One region of the Pararhizobium sp. DWP1-1-3 genome, then DNA from elsewhere that is predicted to be linked to it. Evidence: predicted binding sites of a transcription regulator. Region 1 holds the regulator's gene; each other region holds the start of a gene.
What was found. The regulator LexA, encoded in region 1, represses DNA repair genes until DNA is damaged. The targets are predictions, from matches to a motif close to TGTTCNNNNTGTGTTCNG.

Region 1 (3,281 bases):
GTTCGGTGCATATTATGGCGAGATTGTTTCCCCGGCTGCCAAATTATGTTATCGTCACTCCTACGCATTGAGTACGCATTCAGCAGTGGAGCGCCCGTGACCAGCGTGTTGCAGCGTCTGTTCCCCACTTGAACGTATGTGCTGCAAGCCGGCGAAGGAGAATGCAATGCATTACAGCGTGCAGTTTTTCACTTGGACCCCGAAGCAGGGCGTCCATCAGGTCGGATCCACCATCGAGATCGATGCGGTCAACCCGAAGCTTGCGGCCGTGTCACTGCTCGGACTTCGGCTGGACGAAACAGGTGCAGCCAAAAAACTGGCGGTACGCGTCTGGACGAAACCGGATGACAGCAAGGCCGATTGCGCCTGCTTCTATTATCATTGATCAGCCCCGGTCCGTGATATCCCGACCGCAACGGTGGACGCGGAACGCCCATCCATTGTTGCCGACTGCTTGTCTCTTCCTGATTAAGAGTGCCGGATTAAAATAACCGTCCAGAGGTTCTGCCTGAAAAAATCGCGTGGATGGATTTGCTCGCGCCGTAATCGACCTTGGTCGAAACGGCAACGCCGTTGCTCGTTTCCGCCGGAGACTGACATCTGTGGGAAATTTGGAGGCCTCGCCCGGAATTGAACCGGGGTGCAAGGATTTGCAGTCCTCTGCGTCACCACTCCGCCACGAGGCCTCACGAGTTCAAATAGTCGAACTGTGGCGGCGGTTTAGAATGATCCTAGACAAATCGCAAGAGGATATTTCTCAAAAACGCTCTTGGCCAGTTCCGAAATGATATTTCCGATCTGTCGTCACAACCCTGAGGCGACGCTTAAGTTGGCATCCGACAAACCGGAACGAGATCACAGCAGCCGATGAAAATTCGCAACGGCCCCTGCCCTGATCGATTGGTGCATTATCGAAGGGAATGGAAGGCGGGTTTCGAAAGTCGCCCCATAGTCAGGCGCCATCTCCGCCGGGTTGAATGATGGAGCGGCCCCGCCGCTGGTTGACTTGGCTGACACCAAGTCCTGCCAAGTACCAAGTTTGAAAGCAGCGCTGAGAAGACGTGATCTCAGATCCAACACATCGCTAACGCCTTGCCGCTCCGAGCTGTAAGCGCTGCGGCCGTTTCCATCGTCATGCGATTTTTTGCGTTGTCGTGCGCACCGCTCGGTTATCACCTGATCCCCAGCCTTCATGCGGGCAGAAGACGTAGTCCGTTCAATGGTAGCGGCGGATCAGTCCGACAAGTTTCCCCTGTATCTTGACCCGGTCAGGCCCGAAGATGCGCGTTTCGTAGGCAGGGTTGGCGGCCTCCAGTGCGATCGAGGCCCCTTTCCGTCGAAAACGCTTCAGCGTCGCTTCCTCGTCATCAACCAGGGCGACGACGATTTCGCCTGGGCTGGCGCTGTTCGTGTTGCGGATGATGACCGTGTCGCCATCCAGAATACCTGCCTCGATCATCGAATCGCCGCGTACTTCAAGTGCATAATGCTCGCCGGCGCCGACCATCTCGAGGGGCACGGAAATATCATGGGTGTTGTTCTGGATCGCCGAGATCGGCACACCGGCGGCAATCCTGCCCATCACCGGTATCGAGACCGTATCGCTGTTTGCGGCGGCTTTGGCGGGAGCAGCAGGGGCTGGTTGCACGCCAAGACTGCCTTGAATGATGCTCGGTGAAAAGCCCCGCTTGGGCTGGAGGCTCATCGAATAGGCCTCCGGCAACTTGATCACCTCCAGTGCACGCGCACGGTTGGGAAGGCGGCGGATAAACCCCCTCTCCTCAAGCGCTGTGATTAGCCGGTGAATGCCGGATTTTGAGGCCAAATCCAGCGCATCCTTCATTTCATCGAACGATGGAGGCACACCCGACTCTTTCATTCTTTCGTGAATGAACAGAAGCAGTTCCTGTTGCTTGCGGGTCAGCATGAACGATCACTCCAGAATCGAGAAACAAATCAAGAACGAACATTATCTGTTCCATATGTGTTCCGCAAGTACTTAAAATTCATCGAATGTTTTCAAGGGGCACATGGCGACACAAACGATCGAATCGGGTCCGTCATCCGACTGTTTTGACCGGAGGATTCCCGCTTGCCCAGAAGTAGGCCCAATTGCGAAGCCTTTGCACAACCTGGAGCCGTTCGTTTGTAAGGACCGGTGAGTCTAAAAAATCCTGTTGCGATGTAATGGCACGGCATGTCGATGAGCGTGGCAATGTCGTTTTCGCCGGAAAAGACAAACCGAACCGCACAGCTAAATTCCAAAAGGCATGTCGGGATTTCTTGGGCGGCCGGTGTTGCTGGCTTTGACTGAATCGACTGGTGCGGGAATGTTTAGCGAGAGCACAGAGGATGATGCCGCGACCCCAAGTCCAGGAGAATGCGCCGGCAGCCGGTGTGACGACGCGGCCCAATCAAGGAACGATCGACACCCCCTCGCATGATGTCCTGAAACAGCAGCTGTTACGGTGTTCTAATTGGACGCTTGCCATTTTCGCGCCCACCACACCGATAGCCTGCGCCGCCGGCGCCTGACGAAGGCGAGATCATGAGATAGGACTAGGAACCCCAGCGGCACCATCCAGAATCCGAGGACCGGCAGAAACCCGAGGATGCCGCCAAAAATCAACGTGCCGCCGATGGTGATGCGCAATAGACGCGATTGCGGCAGCCGCATCCGCCATGAACCAATAACCAGTTCATGCGTTCGCGCGTCGATGCCGAATTTTTTCGTTTTTTGCGGTTCTGCCATATATTCCACCTATCAAGCGTAAAGCGCGTGCCCGTTATGCTACAGTCCCGCAATGCCAAGGGTTTGGCTCGCAGGCAGCCGGAATGCGCTGCCTCCCACAGATGGGAAGTTCTCCACAGTCTGACAAGATTGTGCGTTTTTTTTTGAAAAACCGCTTGGCAAATCGGAAAAGCATTTGTATTAGCAGCCTCACTTCTGCAGGACATACCGCCGCAGATGATCCCTGGTAGCTCAGCGGTAGAGCATTCGACTGTTAATCGACAGGTCGCCGGTTCGAATCCGGCCCGGGGAGCCAGTTTTCAAAGGCCTTGCTGAAAAAGCAAGGCCTTTTTGATTTGAGGCGAATGGGTCGGCCGGTAACCGGCGTGGCATGGTAGTTTGCGGTATCATCGGTCATCGCCACCAGCGGGGCACCTAGCCCTTCGATCATCAACAGCAATGCAAAGTTCGTGGCGCTGTGTCGAATCTCAGCTTCACGAATGCACCGGTTTGGCAGAGTCCCCGCGCCCTTCGACCTTTGTCAGCAAAA
Region 2 (3,281 bases), on a different contig from region 1:
ACACAGGCAAGCCCGGGGGGTATGTCGCGGCCATCCGCCAGCACCAGAGCCGGAGCCATGGAAAGGCCAAAGACTGCCCGCCGCATGGCATCGAGGCTCGCCTTGCGGATATCCGTGTCATCGATCCTGCCGGCAGCAGACGAGGCGATGGAGACGATGGAGGACGAGAGGATGAGATCGAACAATTCCTCGCGCCGGGCGATCGACAGCTGCTTGCTGTCGTTCAAGCCGTCCGGAATGTTGTCGGGATCGAGAATGACGGCAGCGGCAACGACGGGGCCGGCCAACGGGCCGCGTCCGGCCTCATCGGTGCCTGCGACCGGCCAAAGCCCATCGCGGCGCCCGGCCAGCTCGAAGCTGAAGTCGGGGCCTTCAATAGTGTCGAAAAGAAAGGGGGAATCGGGCGGTGTGCGTCGTGACATGCGGCGAAACTCGCACACAAGCCCGATTCCCTGCAAGTCCTTCGGCAATGAGGCGGTTGCCGGAGGATGACCGCTGCTGCCTCGGGGCAGGAAACAGCATCGGTATAGCGATTTCCGGGATCGATCCCGGAAAAACCCTTGAGCGTTGCGTTAGAGCAGCGACAGCTGAACGCCGGTCCCGAGTGGCGGAACGAAAAGATCGCAGTTCAGCGGGCGCCTCGTGACATTCAGTTCCAGCCGCTTTGCCGCCAGCTCGAAACGGCGGCCGATCTGCCAGGCATAGGGACCGGCACCTTTCATGCGCTTGCCGAACTCGGCATCGTAATCCTTGCCGCCGCGCATCGAGCGGACCAGCGACATGACGTGGCGGTAGCGATCCGGATAGTTACGCAGCAGCCAGTCGCGAAACAGCGGGCTGACTTCGAGCGGCAGGCGCAGCAGCACGTAGCTCGCATGCGTCGCACCGGCCGTCTTGCCCGCGTCCAGCACCCGTTCGATCTCATGGTCGTTGAGGGCCGGGATGACCGGTGCCATCATCACCGTTGCGGGAATGCCGGCCTCTGTCAGCGCCTTGATCGCTTCCAGCCGCTTGGACGGTGTCGAGGCCCGTGGTTCCATCAGCCGGGCAAGCTTTCGGTCGAGCGTCGTCACCGACAGGCCGACCTTGGCGAGACCCTTCTCGGCCATCGGCGCCAGGATATCGATATCGCGCATGACCATCGCCGATTTGGTGACGATCATGACAGGATGATCTGCGCCTTTGAGAACCTCAAGGATCTGGCGCATGATCCGCCATTCCTTCTCGATCGGCTGGTAGGGGTCGGTATTGGTGCCGATGGCGATCGGGCGCACCTTGTAGCCGGGCTTGGCCAGCTCCCGCTCCAGAAGCTTTGCGGCATCCGGCTTGGCAAACAGCTTTGCCTCGAAATCGAGCCCCGGCGACAGTCCCATATAGGCGTGGGTCGGGCGGGCGAAGCAATAGATGCAGCCGTGCTCGCATCCCCGGTAAGGATTTACGGAACGGTCGAAGGGAATGTCGGGCGAATCGTTGCGGCTGATGATCGAGCGGGGCTTTTCGATCTGAACTTCGGTCTTGAAGACCGGCAGATCCTCCAGGGAATCCCAGCCGTCATCCTCGAGTTGCCGCGATAGGGGTTCGAACCGCCCGGACGAATTGATCGCAGCACCCCGGCCGCGCCGCCGGTCGATCTCGATGCGCAGCCCGGAGCCGGCAATCATTGCTTCGGCCATATCTGCCGTATTGGCAGGCGCCAAAGCACCCTGCCTGATCTGAGACAGCTCGTTCATGGGTTTCTCCGGAGGAATATCCTTGCAGACGTTTTAGTATCCTCTGATTATTTTCCTATCGCGAAAACGAGAACAATGCAAGAACAAAAAATCGGAAACTGCTGTTGCTCTCGTTCTCCCGAGTGCCGCATCCTGCTTTGGGGGCGCGCGCATTCATCATGAATCAAATGTTAATCGGCCGGAAACGAAGGGCGTGTAGAAATTCTGTGTGCAATGCGGTATGGACGGCGATGCTGACGATCATCACCGAAACCCGCGATAACGAGGCCGAACTTGCGCAGACGCTGTCGGCGCTTGTGGCGGGTGCCGTGGAAGGTCTGGTGAGCGACGTGATCGTACTCGATCACGCATCGCAGGATGGCTCCAGCCGGGTGGCAGACGCCGCCGGAGCCCGGTTTTGCACCAGCTGGGACATGACGGATATCGTCCGTTCCGCGCGCGGCGATTGGCTGCTCTTGCTTGAAGCAGGTGCGCGGCCGGTAGGGCGATGGATCGACGACGTGGCGGAGTATATGTCGCTGAACAAGATGCCGGCACGCTTTTCGCCCTCCCGGCAGTATCGCCGGCCGTTCCTGCAGCGCATCGTCACCCGCCCGGCGGCGCTCGAGCTGGGGCTGCTGCTGTCGAAGCAACAGGCAGCGGTGATCGCCAAAACGTCCATGCAGCTTGGCGATTTTGCCAACGGGCGAGCAATACGCAAGCTTGGAAGCGAACTCGTGCCGGCCTGGGTGGCGATCGCCAACCGTCCGGGCGCCGAAACGCTGTAGCTGCAACTCGCCGCAAAAAGAGCAGGCCCTTTCGAACCTGCCCTGACGTCATTGAAAAATCGACCGTGAAAATGTCTTGCCGCGTAAAACCCAGCCACCGCGTCGTATCGCTTGGCGAGGCGGTTTTCAGTGCGTGAAATCCGCCTCGTTCATGCTGTCTGGATTGATCTGGAAACCGGACGCCGTCGATAGATAAGCCTGCATCCTGTCATCCTCGTTCCGTCTTTCGATGAGTTGGTTTTACACTGCCGCATCGTGGCGCGCTGTTACGAAAGGAACAGGGAAGATCGGGTTTATCTGAAACGGAGAGGTCAGCCGCGCTTCAGGTGTTCGTCCAGCCTTGGCATGATCTCGACGAAATTGCAGGGCATGTGCCGGTAGTCGAGTTGCTGCTTCAGGATGCCGTCCCAGGCATCCTTGCAGGCACCGGGGGAGCCGGGCAGCACGAAGATGAAGGTGGCGTTGGCGACGCCGCCGGTGGCGCGCGACTGGATCGTCGAGGTGCCGATCTTGTCATAGGAGATCCGGTGGAAGACCTCGGAAAAGCCGTCCATGCGCTTTTCGAACAAGGGCTCCAGCGCTTCCGGCGTCACGTCACGTCCGGTAAAGCCCGTGCCGCCGGTGGTGATCACCACGTCGATCGTGTCGGTGAGCGTCCAGGCCTTTACCTGTGCCGCAATTCTCTGCGTGTCATCCGGTACGATGGCACGGGCCTCAAGCCGGTGTCCTGCCTCGGTGATGCGGGCGGCCAGCGTGTCGCCGGACCGGTCGTCCGCCAGCGTGC
Region 3 (3,281 bases), 560 kb from region 1:
GACTTCCATCGCCTTCAGCGTGGTGATGAACGACAGCATGGTCACGACCAGCAGGCCGCCGCGCAGCATATGCAATCCTGTCTTCTTCCAGGTCAGATCGAACAGCGTGCCGCGGACGATGACAACAGGCAGGATGAAGATCATCTGCAGCACGAAGCGCACGGCGGTGATTTCAGCCGATGGAATTTTGGTGATGGCAAGTTTTGCAAAGATATCGATCAGTGGCGAGATCAGCACCGCGATGACCATCAGGGTGAGACCGAAGGAAACATCGTTGCTGCGTGTCGCCGGTTTTGCGGAAATGCCGGTCATGCCAGGTCTTTGCTCATTTCCGCTGCTCCACGACGCAGAGGCACCATGCGGCGAAATCCTGCATGGCGCCGTCGCGCTCAAGTTCGTTCAGGGTTTCGTGGCGCATTGACGGGTAGATGGTCGCCGTTACCTTTTCCAAACCGGCTGCTCGCATACGCCCAGCCAGCCATGAAATTTCCCGGCCACCATTGGTGGCTGGATCCTGGCCGCCGCCAACCAAGTGGACCGGCAAGTTTTTCGGCAGCCGGCTCAGCCGATCCGGCTTTGCGCCGTCGAAGGTCAGCGTAAACAGGTCGATCCACATCGAAACGCTGGCATCGAAACCGCAGAGCGGGTCGTCGATGTATTTTTTGACTTCCACCGTGTCGTGCGACAGCCAGTCATACTCGGTCCTGCGGTTGGGGATCGATTTGGCCCAGGCGGCGAAAGTCAGCTTCGACAGCAGGCCGCTCGGCACATCGGAGCCTTTCAGCATTTTCTCGACGGCGAGGACGGCTTGGGCTGCGCGTCCGGCCAGCCCCGGATTGAAATTCGAATTCCAGACAGCCAGTCCATCGTAAAGGCCCGGATCTTCTTCCGCCGCATTCAGCGCGATCAGGCCGCCCATGGAATGGCCGAACAGGATGACGGGCAGGCCGGGATGGCGGCTGGCAGCCAAGGCGCGCATTGCCCTGACGTCATCGATGACCTTGGCTGCCCCTTGCGATTGGCCATAGCGGCCGAGCGGTGCATCGGCAGCTTTGGTTGCGCCGTGGCCGCGATGATCGTGCGCATAGACGTTGAAGCCGTGGGTGGCCATGAGTTTAGCGAAGCGGGCGTAGCGGGCGGAATGTTCGGCCAGTCCGTGGCTGACGAGCAGCACGGCCTTTTCCGGTGTGGCAGCAGGCCAGTGACGCCAGGCAATCGCGGCTCCGCTCGGGCTTTGCAACGTTTCGACCGTGGTGAACACCCCTTAGATCCTCCCAGGCGAAGTTCGTGCGCTGAACGCTATCAAATTGATTTACCAGCCAAAGGCAACAAGCGCTTGGTGCTTGTTTGGTATCAGGTCAGAAAAAATCGATCGAGCATGGATTTCAGGTTGCAATTTTCCCGTTTTAATCGCTAAATGATCTTGTTTTGTTCTGTTTTGGGGAGGCCGGCATGCAAAGGTATGTGAGGACTATCGTCGTGTCGTTTCTGCATCGTCTGGGGCTGATCATGATTGCCGCGATGTTTGTTTCACCGGTCTTTGCGGAGGAAAAAGCCACAGCCGCCAAGGGCAGGACCGAATACATTCTCGCTGTCAGCTGGCAGCCGGGATTTTGCGAGATCCGCCCGACCCGCAAGGAATGCGCCGGGCAGACCGCGGAGCGCCATGACGCGACGCATTTTTCCCTGCATGGCCTCTGGCCAGTCAAAAAGAGCTATTGCGGCGTCTCTGCGGATATCAAGGCCCGCGATCAGAAAGGCAACTGGCTGGACTTGCCGCAATTGGCCATGGCTGAGGAAATTGCGGCCAGGCTGAAGGTGGCGATGCCGGGAACCCAATCCGGGCTCGACCGGCATCAATGGCTGCGCAGCGGCACATGCCATGGTGGCACGGCACAGGACTATTTTTCCGTGCAGCTTCGCCTTGTCGAGGACATCAATGGCTCGGCCGTGCGCACCCTGTTTGCCGGCCGGATCGGGCAGGATGTGACGGAGGGCGAGGTCAAGCAGGCGTTTGACGACAGTTTCGGCAAGGGGGCGGGCGACCGCGTCAGGATGCGCTGCCAGAAAGCCGGAGCCCGCAGCGTCGTCACCGGGCTGACGATCGGCCTGTCGGGCGATCTTTCGGCCAGTGCCGGCCTCTCAAGTCTGATCCTTGCCGCAGGTGATACCGATTTCAAATGCGCAAAAGGCACCGTCGATGCAGCCGGCATTCAGTGAATGGCGTTGCGAAAACCGGTTTCTTCATTGCTCCGCCGGGATAATTCGCCTACATAGCGGGCAAAATCCCATTCCGTCGGAGCAGTTTTCTCTATGGCACGTCAATTCATTTATCATATGTCCGGGCTGAACAAGTCCTACGGCACCAAGAAGGTGCTGGAGAATGTCAATCTGTCGTTCTATCCGGACGCCAAGATCGGTATCCTCGGCCCGAACGGCGCCGGTAAATCGACCGTGCTGCGCATCATGGCCGGGCTCGACACGGAATATACCGGCGAAGCCTGGGTCGCCCAAGGTGCGACCGTCGGCTACCTGGCGCAGGAGCCGCAGCTCGACCCCACCAAGACGGCGATGGAAAACGTCATGGAGGGGGTGGCCGACAAGACCGCCATTCTCGAGCGCTACAATGAACTGATGATGAACTATTCCGACGAAACGGCGGAAGAGGGTTCGAAGCTTCAGGACATTATCGACGGCCAGAACCTGTGGGATCTCGAAAGCCAGGTCGAAATGGCGATGGAAGCGCTGCGCTGCCCGCCCGGCGATGCGGATGTGACCAGCCTTTCGGGTGGTGAGCGCCGCCGTCTGGCATTGTGCAAGCTGCTGCTCTCCAAGCCGGACCTCCTGCTGCTCGACGAGCCGACCAACCATCTCGACGCCGAAACCATCGGCTGGCTGGAAAATCATCTGCGCATGTATGCAGGCGCCGTGATGATGATCACCCACGATCGCTACTTTCTCGACAATGTCACGGGCTGGATCCTCGAGCTCGACCGTGGCCGCAGCATTCCCTACGAAGGCAACTATTCGGCATACCTGCTGGCCAAGGCCAAGCGCATGCAGCAGGAAAACCGTGAAGACGCGTCCCGCCAGAAGGCGATCAGCCGTGAACAGGAATGGATCGCTTCCAGCCCGAAAGCCCGCCAGTCCAAGTCGAAGGCCCGTATCAAGGCCTATGACGAACTGGTCGATGCGGCCGACAAGATGCGTCTTGGCGATGCGCAGATCATCATTCCGATCGGCGAGCGCCTTGGTCAGGTGGTTATCGAAGCCGAAAACAT

Region 2: the regulator LexA is predicted to act here: its motif matches at 1,799-1,816, upstream of ACP7BS_RS06225 (PA0069 family radical SAM protein).
Region 3: the regulator LexA is predicted to act here: its motif matches at 1,419-1,436, upstream of ACP7BS_RS01575 (ribonuclease T2).

The regions. Positions count from the first base shown of each region.
Region 1 is NZ_JAFCTR010000001.1:900,454-903,734, reverse strand. It holds gene ACP7BS_RS04450 (hypothetical protein) at 167-385, shown strand; tRNA gene ACP7BS_RS04445 (tRNA-Cys) at 613-686, opposite strand; gene lexA (transcriptional repressor LexA) at 1,217-1,927, opposite strand; gene ACP7BS_RS04435 (hypothetical protein) at 2,474-2,752, opposite strand; tRNA gene ACP7BS_RS04430 (tRNA-Asn) at 2,973-3,047, shown strand.
Region 2 is NZ_JAFCTR010000002.1:334,822-338,102, reverse strand. It holds gene ACP7BS_RS06230 (ribonuclease HII) at 1-422, opposite strand, end outside; gene ACP7BS_RS06225 (PA0069 family radical SAM protein) at 573-1,730, opposite strand; gene ACP7BS_RS06220 (glycosyl transferase) at 1,961-2,497, shown strand; gene moaB (molybdenum cofactor biosynthesis protein B) at 2,809-3,281, opposite strand, start outside.
Region 3 is NZ_JAFCTR010000001.1:336,269-339,549, forward strand. It holds gene ACP7BS_RS01565 (DMT family transporter) at 1-312, opposite strand, end outside; gene ACP7BS_RS01570 (alpha/beta fold hydrolase) at 326-1,261, opposite strand; gene ACP7BS_RS01575 (ribonuclease T2) at 1,465-2,220, shown strand; gene ettA (energy-dependent translational throttle protein EttA) at 2,314-3,281, shown strand, end outside.